2 regions of the Streptomyces sp. NPDC093801 genome follow, and region 2 is predicted to be linked to the other one. Evidence: riboswitches for the same ligand, from Rfam matches in the RefSeq annotation. Region 2 holds a riboswitch; the other holds the start of a gene.
What was found. Region 2 has a riboswitch for cobalamin ahead of metE (5-methyltetrahydropteroyltriglutamate--homocysteine S-methyltransferase). Riboswitches for the same ligand answer to the same signal wherever they lie in the genome.
Positions count from the first base shown of each region.

Region 1: another riboswitch for cobalamin. It lies ahead of AB0469_RS01560 (acyl-CoA thioesterase); the one in region 2 lies ahead of metE (5-methyltetrahydropteroyltriglutamate--homocysteine S-methyltransferase).

Region 1 covers NZ_JBFBDP010000001.1:329,808-333,987, reverse strand. Annotated here, with positions in the region: gene AB0469_RS01570 (ATP-binding cassette domain-containing protein) at 1-1,142, shown strand, start outside; gene AB0469_RS01565 (ECF transporter S component) at 1,139-1,963, shown strand; partial or broken gene AB0469_RS01560 (acyl-CoA thioesterase) at 1,988-2,329, opposite strand; cobalamin riboswitch at 2,529-2,760, opposite strand; partial or broken gene AB0469_RS01555 (hypothetical protein) at 2,758-2,949, opposite strand; partial or broken gene AB0469_RS01550 (phosphotyrosine protein phosphatase) at 3,064-3,243, opposite strand; partial or broken gene AB0469_RS01545 (MFS transporter) at 3,279-3,679, shown strand.
Region 2 covers NZ_JBFBDP010000004.1:153,738-157,917, reverse strand. Annotated here, with positions in the region: gene metE (5-methyltetrahydropteroyltriglutamate--homocysteine S-methyltransferase) at 1-2,176, opposite strand, end outside; cobalamin riboswitch at 2,345-2,571, opposite strand; partial or broken gene AB0469_RS05955 (serine/threonine-protein phosphatase) at 2,726-2,908, opposite strand; gene AB0469_RS05950 (DUF5655 domain-containing protein) at 3,199-4,095, shown strand.

The DNA of each region.
Region 1 (4,180 bases), on a different contig from region 2:
TTGACCCGACCGCCGCCGAGGAGGTCCTGGCCGCCGTCACCCGCCTCGTCCACGACCTCGGCGTCACCGTCCTCCTCGCCGAACACCGCCTGGAGCGCGTCGTCCAGTACGCCGACCGCGTCATCCACCTGCCCGGCGACGGCCGCGTCGTCTCGGGCCCGCCCGCGGAGGTCTTCCGTACGACGTCCATCGCGCCGCCGATCGTGGAACTGGGCCGTGCCGCGGGCTGGGACCCGCTGCCCCTGTCGATCCGCGACGCCCGCCGCGCCGCCGCGCCCGTACGTACCCGGCTGGCCGGCACGGTCCCCGGTCCGGCCCGCCCCCTGACCGCGTCGGACCGGAGCACTCTCCTGACCGCCCGCCGCGTGACCGTGACCTACCACGGCGTACCGGCCGTCCGTGAGGTGGACCTGACCCTGCACGGCGGTGAGGTGACCGCGCTCATGGGCCGCAACGGCTCCGGCAAGTCCTCCCTTCTGTGGGCCCTCCAGGGGTCGGGCCCCCGCACCGCGGGCTCGGTGGGCATACCATCCGGCCCGGGGAAGCCGGCCGATCCTCGCAAGCTTCCTGCTGCCGAGGCCCGCAAGCTCGTGGGTCTGGTTCCGCAAACCCCCACGGACCTGCTGTACCTGGAGACGGTGAAGCAGGAACTCGAGCAGGCCGACGCCGAGTCGGGAGTGACTGCGAACGGAACCCCGGCCCGCGCGTTCCTGGATCGCCTGGCGCCCGGCATACCCGACACCACCCATCCGCGCGACCTCTCCGAGGGACAAAAGCTCGCCCTGGTCCTCGCCGTCCAACTGGCCGCGGCACCGGAGGTCCTGCTCCTCGACGAGCCGACCCGCGGACTGGACTACCGGGCCAAGGAGCAGTTGATCCGGATCGTCGATGACCTGGCCGCCGAAGGCCGGGCCGTCGTCATCTCCACCCACGACGTCGAATTCGTCGCCCGAGCCGCCGACCGCGTCGTGGTCATGGCCGACGGGGACATCGTGGCCGACGGTCCGACCACCGAAGTTATCGTCGCCTCACCGGTCTTCGCCCCGCAGACCGCGAAGATCCTCGCACCGCACCCGTACCTCACCGTCGCCCAGGCGGTCGACGCCCTCAGTGACGACGACGGAACGGACACGGCCCCATGACCGCGCTCAGCCCCGCCATCCGCATCGGCCCGCGTGCCGCCCTGGTCATCGCCCTGGCCGCCTTCCTCGGCATCGTGGCCTTCTTCTGGCCGTTCCTCGTCGCCCCCGGAAAGTTCGGCTCGAACTACGCCCCGCCGCTGATCTTCGGCGTGCTGCTGGTGATCGTCCTCTCCGTCGTCATCTCGGAGATCGCCGAGGGCGGCATCAACTCCAAGGCCCTCGCCATGCTCGGCGTGCTGTCCGCCGTCAATGCGGCCATCCGCCCCCTGGGCGCGGGCACCGCGGGCATCGAGACTGTCTTCTTCATCCTCGTCCTCGCCGGCCGCGTCTTCGGGCCCGGCTTCGGCTTCACGCTGGGCTGCACCTCGCTCTTCGCCTCCGCGCTGATCACCGGCGGGGTCGGGCCCTGGATGCCGTACCAGATGTTCGGCTGCGCCTTCGTCAGCATGCTCGCGGGCCTCCTGCCCAGGGCCACCGGCCGCCGCGAGGTGCTCATGCTCGCCGCCTACGGCTCGGTCTCCGGGTACCTCTTCGGGTTCCTCCTCAACCTCTCCTTCTGGCCCTTCTCCCTCGACCCCAACAGCTCCATCGCGTACCTGCCCGGTCTGCCCTTCACCGAGCAGTTCCAGCGCTACCTCGCCTTCGACCTCGCGACCTCCCTCGGCTGGGACACCGGCCGGGCCGTCACCAACCTCATCTGCATCTGCCTGGCCGGCCCGGCCGTCCTGACCGTCTTCCGCCGAGCCGCCCGCAAGGCCCGCTTCCAGGCCCCGGTCCGCTTCAGCCGCTCGCCCGAGCGCACGGACGCGGCCGGGGCCTGACAACGGACCTGCCTACACCTCCAACAGGCCGGGGACCGGGCGGGGACGGCCCTCGGCATCGATGGCGACGAAGGTCAGCAGGGCGGTGGCCACGTCGGTGGCGGGGGTGGTGGTGGCGTTCCAGCGTTCGGCGGTGACGCGTACGGCCACCGTCATGGAGGTCCGGCCGGCGCGTTCGAGGAGGGCGTGGACGGTGAGGAGGTCCCCGGCGCGGGCGGGGGCGAGGAACGTCATGCGGTCCACGGAGACCGTCACGGCTGGCCCGTCGGCATGGCGGCCCGCCGACGCTGCGGCCGCGTCGTCGATGAGCTTCATGACGACGCCGCCGTGGATGGTGCCGTAGAGGTTCGTGTCGTGCTCGCTCATGATGTGGGCGAGGGTCACACGGGAGTCGGCCGGCGCCTTGTGGGCGCGGGAGCCTGCGGTGGTGTCCGTGGTCACGGAACTCTCCTTCGCGAGTCGTGGCTCGACCCGACGGCGTGCCGCGGGCGCGAAGGAGCGACGGGACTGGTGGTGCCCGCTGCCGCCGGCCCGCCCACGAGGCCCTCGGGTCTCCGTACGCGCTCGTCGCGCACGGGCAGCGGGCAGGTCTTCGGACTCACGGACACGCCTGCCGGTCTCCCGGCGGGCACCTACTGACCGTCGCTTCCCGGGACCGTTCTGTTCTCCGGTCCCAGTGCGTATGACGGCGGTCGTTCCCGCTCACCGCTGCGGGGCAGTCCCGGATTCCCACCGGGTTCCCTCTTACGACGCATCCCGCCTGGCGGACGGGGCGAACCAGCTGCGCCCTCACCCTAGGTCACAGCTCCGAGCATTTCGGCGGCTGAACCGGATGGCGTATGTCTCATGTCCTGGCCAGAAGACTCACCCGACAGCTTTCGCCTGGTCGGAGCCCATGCCCGGATGCCGTCGGCCACCGGGTGGGTCGTGGTGATCTGGACGTTCGTGAACCCGGCGGCCTCCAGCCCGGCGCGGTACTCGGCGAAGTGGGAAGTTCGTGCGCCTGGCCTATGGCACGCCGCCCCCAGTGAGGTGTCCGTCAGCCGATCAGTTCAGTCGAGGTACTTCTTGCCGGGGAAGTACGGGCAGGCGTCGCCTCAGCCCATGGCGCTCACGTAGTCGGATGCCTGGACGGCCTCGGTGGTCAGTACCTTCGGTCTCTGGGCGGAGATGTCGATGCCGAGCTCGGCCATGGCGGCCACGGCGGACGGGTTGATCGCGTCGCCGGGCACGGAATCTGCGGACCGGACCTCGACGCGATCCCCGGCGAGGTGGCACAGGAAGCCGGCGGCCCTCTGGGGGCGTGGCCGGCGTTCTCTACGCCACCCTTGCCCGCCACTTGGGCGTCACCGCCCGCACCGTCACCCTGATCGCCCTCGGCACCCTTTCCACCGCAGCCTCGCCACCGTCGCCAGCCCGTACGCCCTACTCGTTGCCGTGTCGGTCCTCGCGGGAGTGATCCGCGGCAACCTCACCCTCCTCCAGGCCACTGCCGTCACCGACCGGTGGGGCACCACCCATTACGGCCGGCTCTCCGGACTCCTCGGAGCCCCAGCCCACGCCGCAGCCGCCTTCGTCCCCTTCGCCGGTGCCGTCCTGGCCAGACCACTCGGCGGCTACCCTGCGCTGTTCTCTTTACTTGCAGCGCTGTCGATCACTGCCGCAGTGACAGCCCTCGGAGTCTGCGCACAAAGACCGCGAAGCCCTCGTCCATGATCGAGCGTGAGTCAGGGTGGGTGCTGGCCGGAATTTGGTCCCAGACTGGTCCGGGAGCACACCTGATGTGGCGTCAGGAAAGTCAGCATCTGGTCAGCATCAGTCCCTGAGTATTCCTGAGGAGCTGTCTGACGTGACGCCTGGTCGGCGGCGTCAGAACAGCCCTGTTAACGCAGAAGCGCAGGCTGCGAGGCTTCTCGACAGCGAGGACGATGTTCCTTTTTATCTTCGTCTCAACATGCCTCCGTGTAGAGTGCGTAGTGCCCTTGACCTGCAGAAAGCTGGCAGGGAGCCGTCTTCTAGGAGTCCAAAATGCTGCGCACCATGATCAAGTCCAACATCTGACATTTGGTCATCTGTGCAGGTCAGGGCCATGATGACCGGGCCCAGGTCAGCAAACACTCAGCATGAGACCGGACCCCGTTCCGGCGATGCTGACCTCCGGGCGAGACAGCGGGGGGCCGGGCCGGCGGTCGCCCGCACGGCTCCGGAAGGCTCCCA
Region 2 (4,180 bases):
CCTTGCGCAGGAGCCCGGCGGCTTCGTCGGTGCTCGGGACGCGCGGGGAGTGGATGTCCCAGACGCCGGGTCCGGCCTCACGGGGGTAACCGTGCTCGGCCAGCTCGTCCGCGACCTGCATGTGGGAGCGGGCGGCCTCCAGGCTGATGACGTCGGCGTCGAGGTCGTCGATGGCCTGGACGATGTCGCCGAACTCCGCGTAGCACATGTGGGTGTGGATCTGGGTGTCCGGCCGGACGCCGCTGGTGGTGAGCCGGAAGGACTCGGTCGCCCAGGCGAGGTACTCGGCGTGGTCGGCGGCCCGCAGCGGCAGCGTCTCGCGCAGTGCCGGCTCGTCGACCTGGATCACCGAAGTCCCGGCCGCTTCCAGATCGCCGACCTCGTCGCGCAGTGCGAGCGCCACTTGGCGGGCGGTGTCGCCGAGCGGCTGGTCGTCGCGTACGAAGGACCAGGCGAGCATGGTGACAGGGCCGGTCAGCATGCCCTTGACCGGCTTGGAGGTCTGCGATTGGGCGTACGTGGTCCAGCGCACGGTCATCGGCTCCGGGCGGGAGATGTCCCCGGCCAGGACCGGCGGCCGGACGTAGCGGGTGCCGTACGACTGCACCCAGCCGTGCTGGGTCGCCACGTAGCCCGTCAACTGCTCGGCGAAGTACTGCACCATGTCGTTGCGCTCGGGCTCGCCGTGCACCAGGACGTCGATGCCGGTCTTCTCCTGGAACGAGATCACCTCGCGGATCTCGTTCTCGATCCGCTCCTCGTACCCGGCCGCGTCGGTCCGGCCGGCCCGCAGGTCGGCGCGGGCCACGCGCAGTTCGTCGGTCTGCGGGAACGAGCCGATGGTGGTGGTCGGCAGCAACGGCAGGCCCAAGTGGGCGCGTTGTGCGACAGTCCGCTGCGCGTAGGGCTGGGAGCGCCGTCCGTCCGCATCGGTGACGGCCGCGGTGCGGGCGCGGACAGCCGGGTCGTGGGTGATGGCGGAATGGGCGCGCGAGGCGAGGTCGGCACGGTTCGCAGCCAGCTCCGCAGCGATCACGTCGGTGCCCTGGGCGAGACCGCGGGCGAGGGTGGTGATCTCGGTGGTCTTCTGGCGGGCGAAGGCGAGCCAGCGCCGGATCTGCGGATCGATGTCCCGCTCGGCACTCGCGTCGAGCGGTACGTGCAGCAGGGAGCAGGAGGCGGCGACGTCGACCTGGTCGGCGAGGCCGAGGAGGGTGCCGAGAGTGGTCAGGGACTTCTGGTAGTCGTTGATCCAGATGTTCCGGCCGTTGACGACGCCCGCGACCAGGCGCTTGCCCGGCAGCCCGCCGACGGAGGCGAGGGCGTCCAGGTTCGCGGCGGCGGAGTCGGTGAAATCGACGGCGAGACCCTCTACCGGGGCGGCGGCGAGGACCTGGAGAGCCTCGCCGAGTCGGCCGAAGTAGGAGGCCACGAGCACCTTGGGCCGCTCCGTCAGCGCACCGAGCTCGCGGTAGGCACGGGCGGCGGCGTTCAGGTCAGCCGGGGTGCGGTCCTGGACCAGGGCGGGCTCGTCCAGCTGCACCCACTCGGCGCCCGCGGCGCGCAGCTCGGCCAGGACCCGGGCGTAGACGGGCAGGAGCCGGTCGAGCAGCGTGATCGGCTGGAAGTCGGCGGCCACGCCCGGGGCGGGCTTGGCCAGCAGCAGGTACGTGATGGGGCCGACGAGGACCGGGCGCGCGGTGTGGCCGAGCGCGACGGCCTCCTTCAGCTCGGCGACCTGCTTGGTGGAATCGGCGGTGAAGACAGTGTCCGGGCCGAGCTCGGGGACCAGGTAGTGGTAGTTCGTGTCGAACCACTTGGTCATCTCCAGCGGCGCCACGTCCTGGGTGCCGCGGGCCATCGCGAAGTAGCCGTCGAGCGCGTCGGCGGCGACCGCCGTCCGGTGCCGCTCGGGGACAGCGCCGACCATCACACTGGTGTCGAGTACGTGGTCGTAGTACGAGAAGTCACCGGTCGGCACCTCGTGGATACCGGCGTCGGTCAGCTGCTGCCAGTTCGAACGGCGCAGGTCGGAGGCGGTCTGCCGGAGGGCGTCGGCTGTGACGCGGCCCTTCCAGTAGCCCTCGATCGCCTTCTTCAGTTCGCGGTTCTGTCCTTGGCGGGGGTAGCCGTACACGGTGGCTCGTGCTGCCGCGGCTGCGGGCTTCGCTGTCACGGAACTCTCCTTCGCGAGATGTGTCCAGAACATCCCGGACGACGGGACGCGGACGCGAAGGGACGACAGAACGCGCGGACCACGCCGCGGGAGGGAACACCGCACGTGCCGCTCGCTGTGTACGCCGACCCGCCCACGAGGTCACCGGGATGTCCGCATGCGGCATACGTCCGCGTGCGGGCAACGGGCAGGTCTTCGGACTCGCGGGCACGCCTGCCGGTCTCCCGGCGGGCACCTACTGGCCGTCGCTTCCCAGGACCGTTGTCCGGTCCCAGTGCGTATGACGGCGGTCGTTCCCGCTCACCGCTGCGGGGCAGTCCCGGATTCCCACCGGGTTCCCTCTTACGACGCATCCCGCCTGGCGGACGGGGCGAACCAGCTGCCCGGCCAGAGTAGGGTGCCCGATCGCTCAGCGACGAGTAGTGTCCACGATTCGGACACTGGAATGAGATACCTGTCGGGTGTGGTGGCTGGGGATCGGTGTTGTGAGACCACCGGGATCGGGAGGTGGTGCGCTGATGTGGTTGCCGTCGACCAGGTCGTGAGGTGGCCGCCGAACGCCACCGTGATCGCGGGCGCTGCCACCAGTAGTGGACCGAGATGGATGTGCGGCGGAGCCAGAACATCCACTACGCACACGGTGGCGATCAGCCCGAGCGGAATCATCAGCAGCGCGGGCGCATGCCCTGGCTGCCAGAAACGCCGGACGTCCAGCCATGCGTGAAGGGTCATGACTCAAGCCTTCCATCCTGGCCGGACATGGCCGCCACCTCGGCGCCTGCCGCTTCGGCTTTCAGCCCGAGCCGCAGGTGGACCAGCGTGACCAAGGGTGCGCCGATCAACACAGCGGCAACCGCGATCCGCCTGACTGGCATCACTCCTCCTCAGCGGCGTCGTGATCGCGCAGGGACCAGACCACCAGGCAGCCTCGGGAACTGATATCGCTCCCAAGGTGGTTAGTGCGCCTAAAGCTGGCGGAAATATCCCTCGACCTGCGGGTGTTACCCGTCGGCAAAGGCGACATGGGGGTGTTGAGTCTGAAGCTGTTCTACACGAAGGGCGGAGTGGCCGAGGTCACGCCGAGCTTGGCCGAAGCTGAGGCTGATGTGCAGAGCCTGGTCGAGGGGGCGATGGAGGCGATGCTCGGAGTGCGATTCCTTGCCTCCGAGTACAGCACCGGACCCGCGCACGGTGGACGCATCGACTCGCTGGGGCTCGACGAGAACGGTGCTCCGGTGATCGTCGAGTACAAGCGTGCGACCGACCCAGGGGTCATCAACCAGGGCCTTTTCTATATGGCGTGGCTGGTGGACCACCGGACTGAGTTCCAGGCGCTGGTGCGCGAGCGCCTCGGGACGACCGCAGCTTCGCAGGTGTTGTGGAGCACGCCCCGGTTGATCTGCATCGCCGGCGACTTCACCCGCTACGACCTTCATGCGGTGCGCGAGCACAGCCGCTCGATCGATCTGGTCCGCTATCGCCTATACGGCGAACACCACATCGCGCTCGAGACGGTTGCCGCTTCGGTGCTTGGCCGGACCAAAGCGCCCACGCGTATCCGTCGTGTCGGTGCTGCCGGCACCCTGCCCGCCCAGCGGGCCCCTCAGGCAGTCGCCTACCTGGCGTCGGCGGTGGACGCGCTGCTGCTGGGGCTGGGGGACGACGTCAAGAAGGTCAGGCGCCAGCAGTACGACGCCTACCAGAGGCTCCGGAACTTCGCCTGCGTGACGCCACGACAGGACAAGCTCCTCGTGTACCTCAAGGCCACTCCTGCGGCCGTCGACCTCGTGCCGGGCTTCACCAGGGACGTGACCGGAGTGGGGCACCACGGCACCGGCGACCTAGAGGTCCGGCTGCGCTCCGAGGAGGACGTCGAGCGAGCGGTGGAGCTGTTCCGGCTGTCCTACGCGGCGGCGTAGGAGTCGTCGACTGGACGCCGAGATCGTTCCGGGACACCAGAGCGGGGCGTGCGTGAGTGACGGCGGGAGTGAGGGTTCTCGGCGG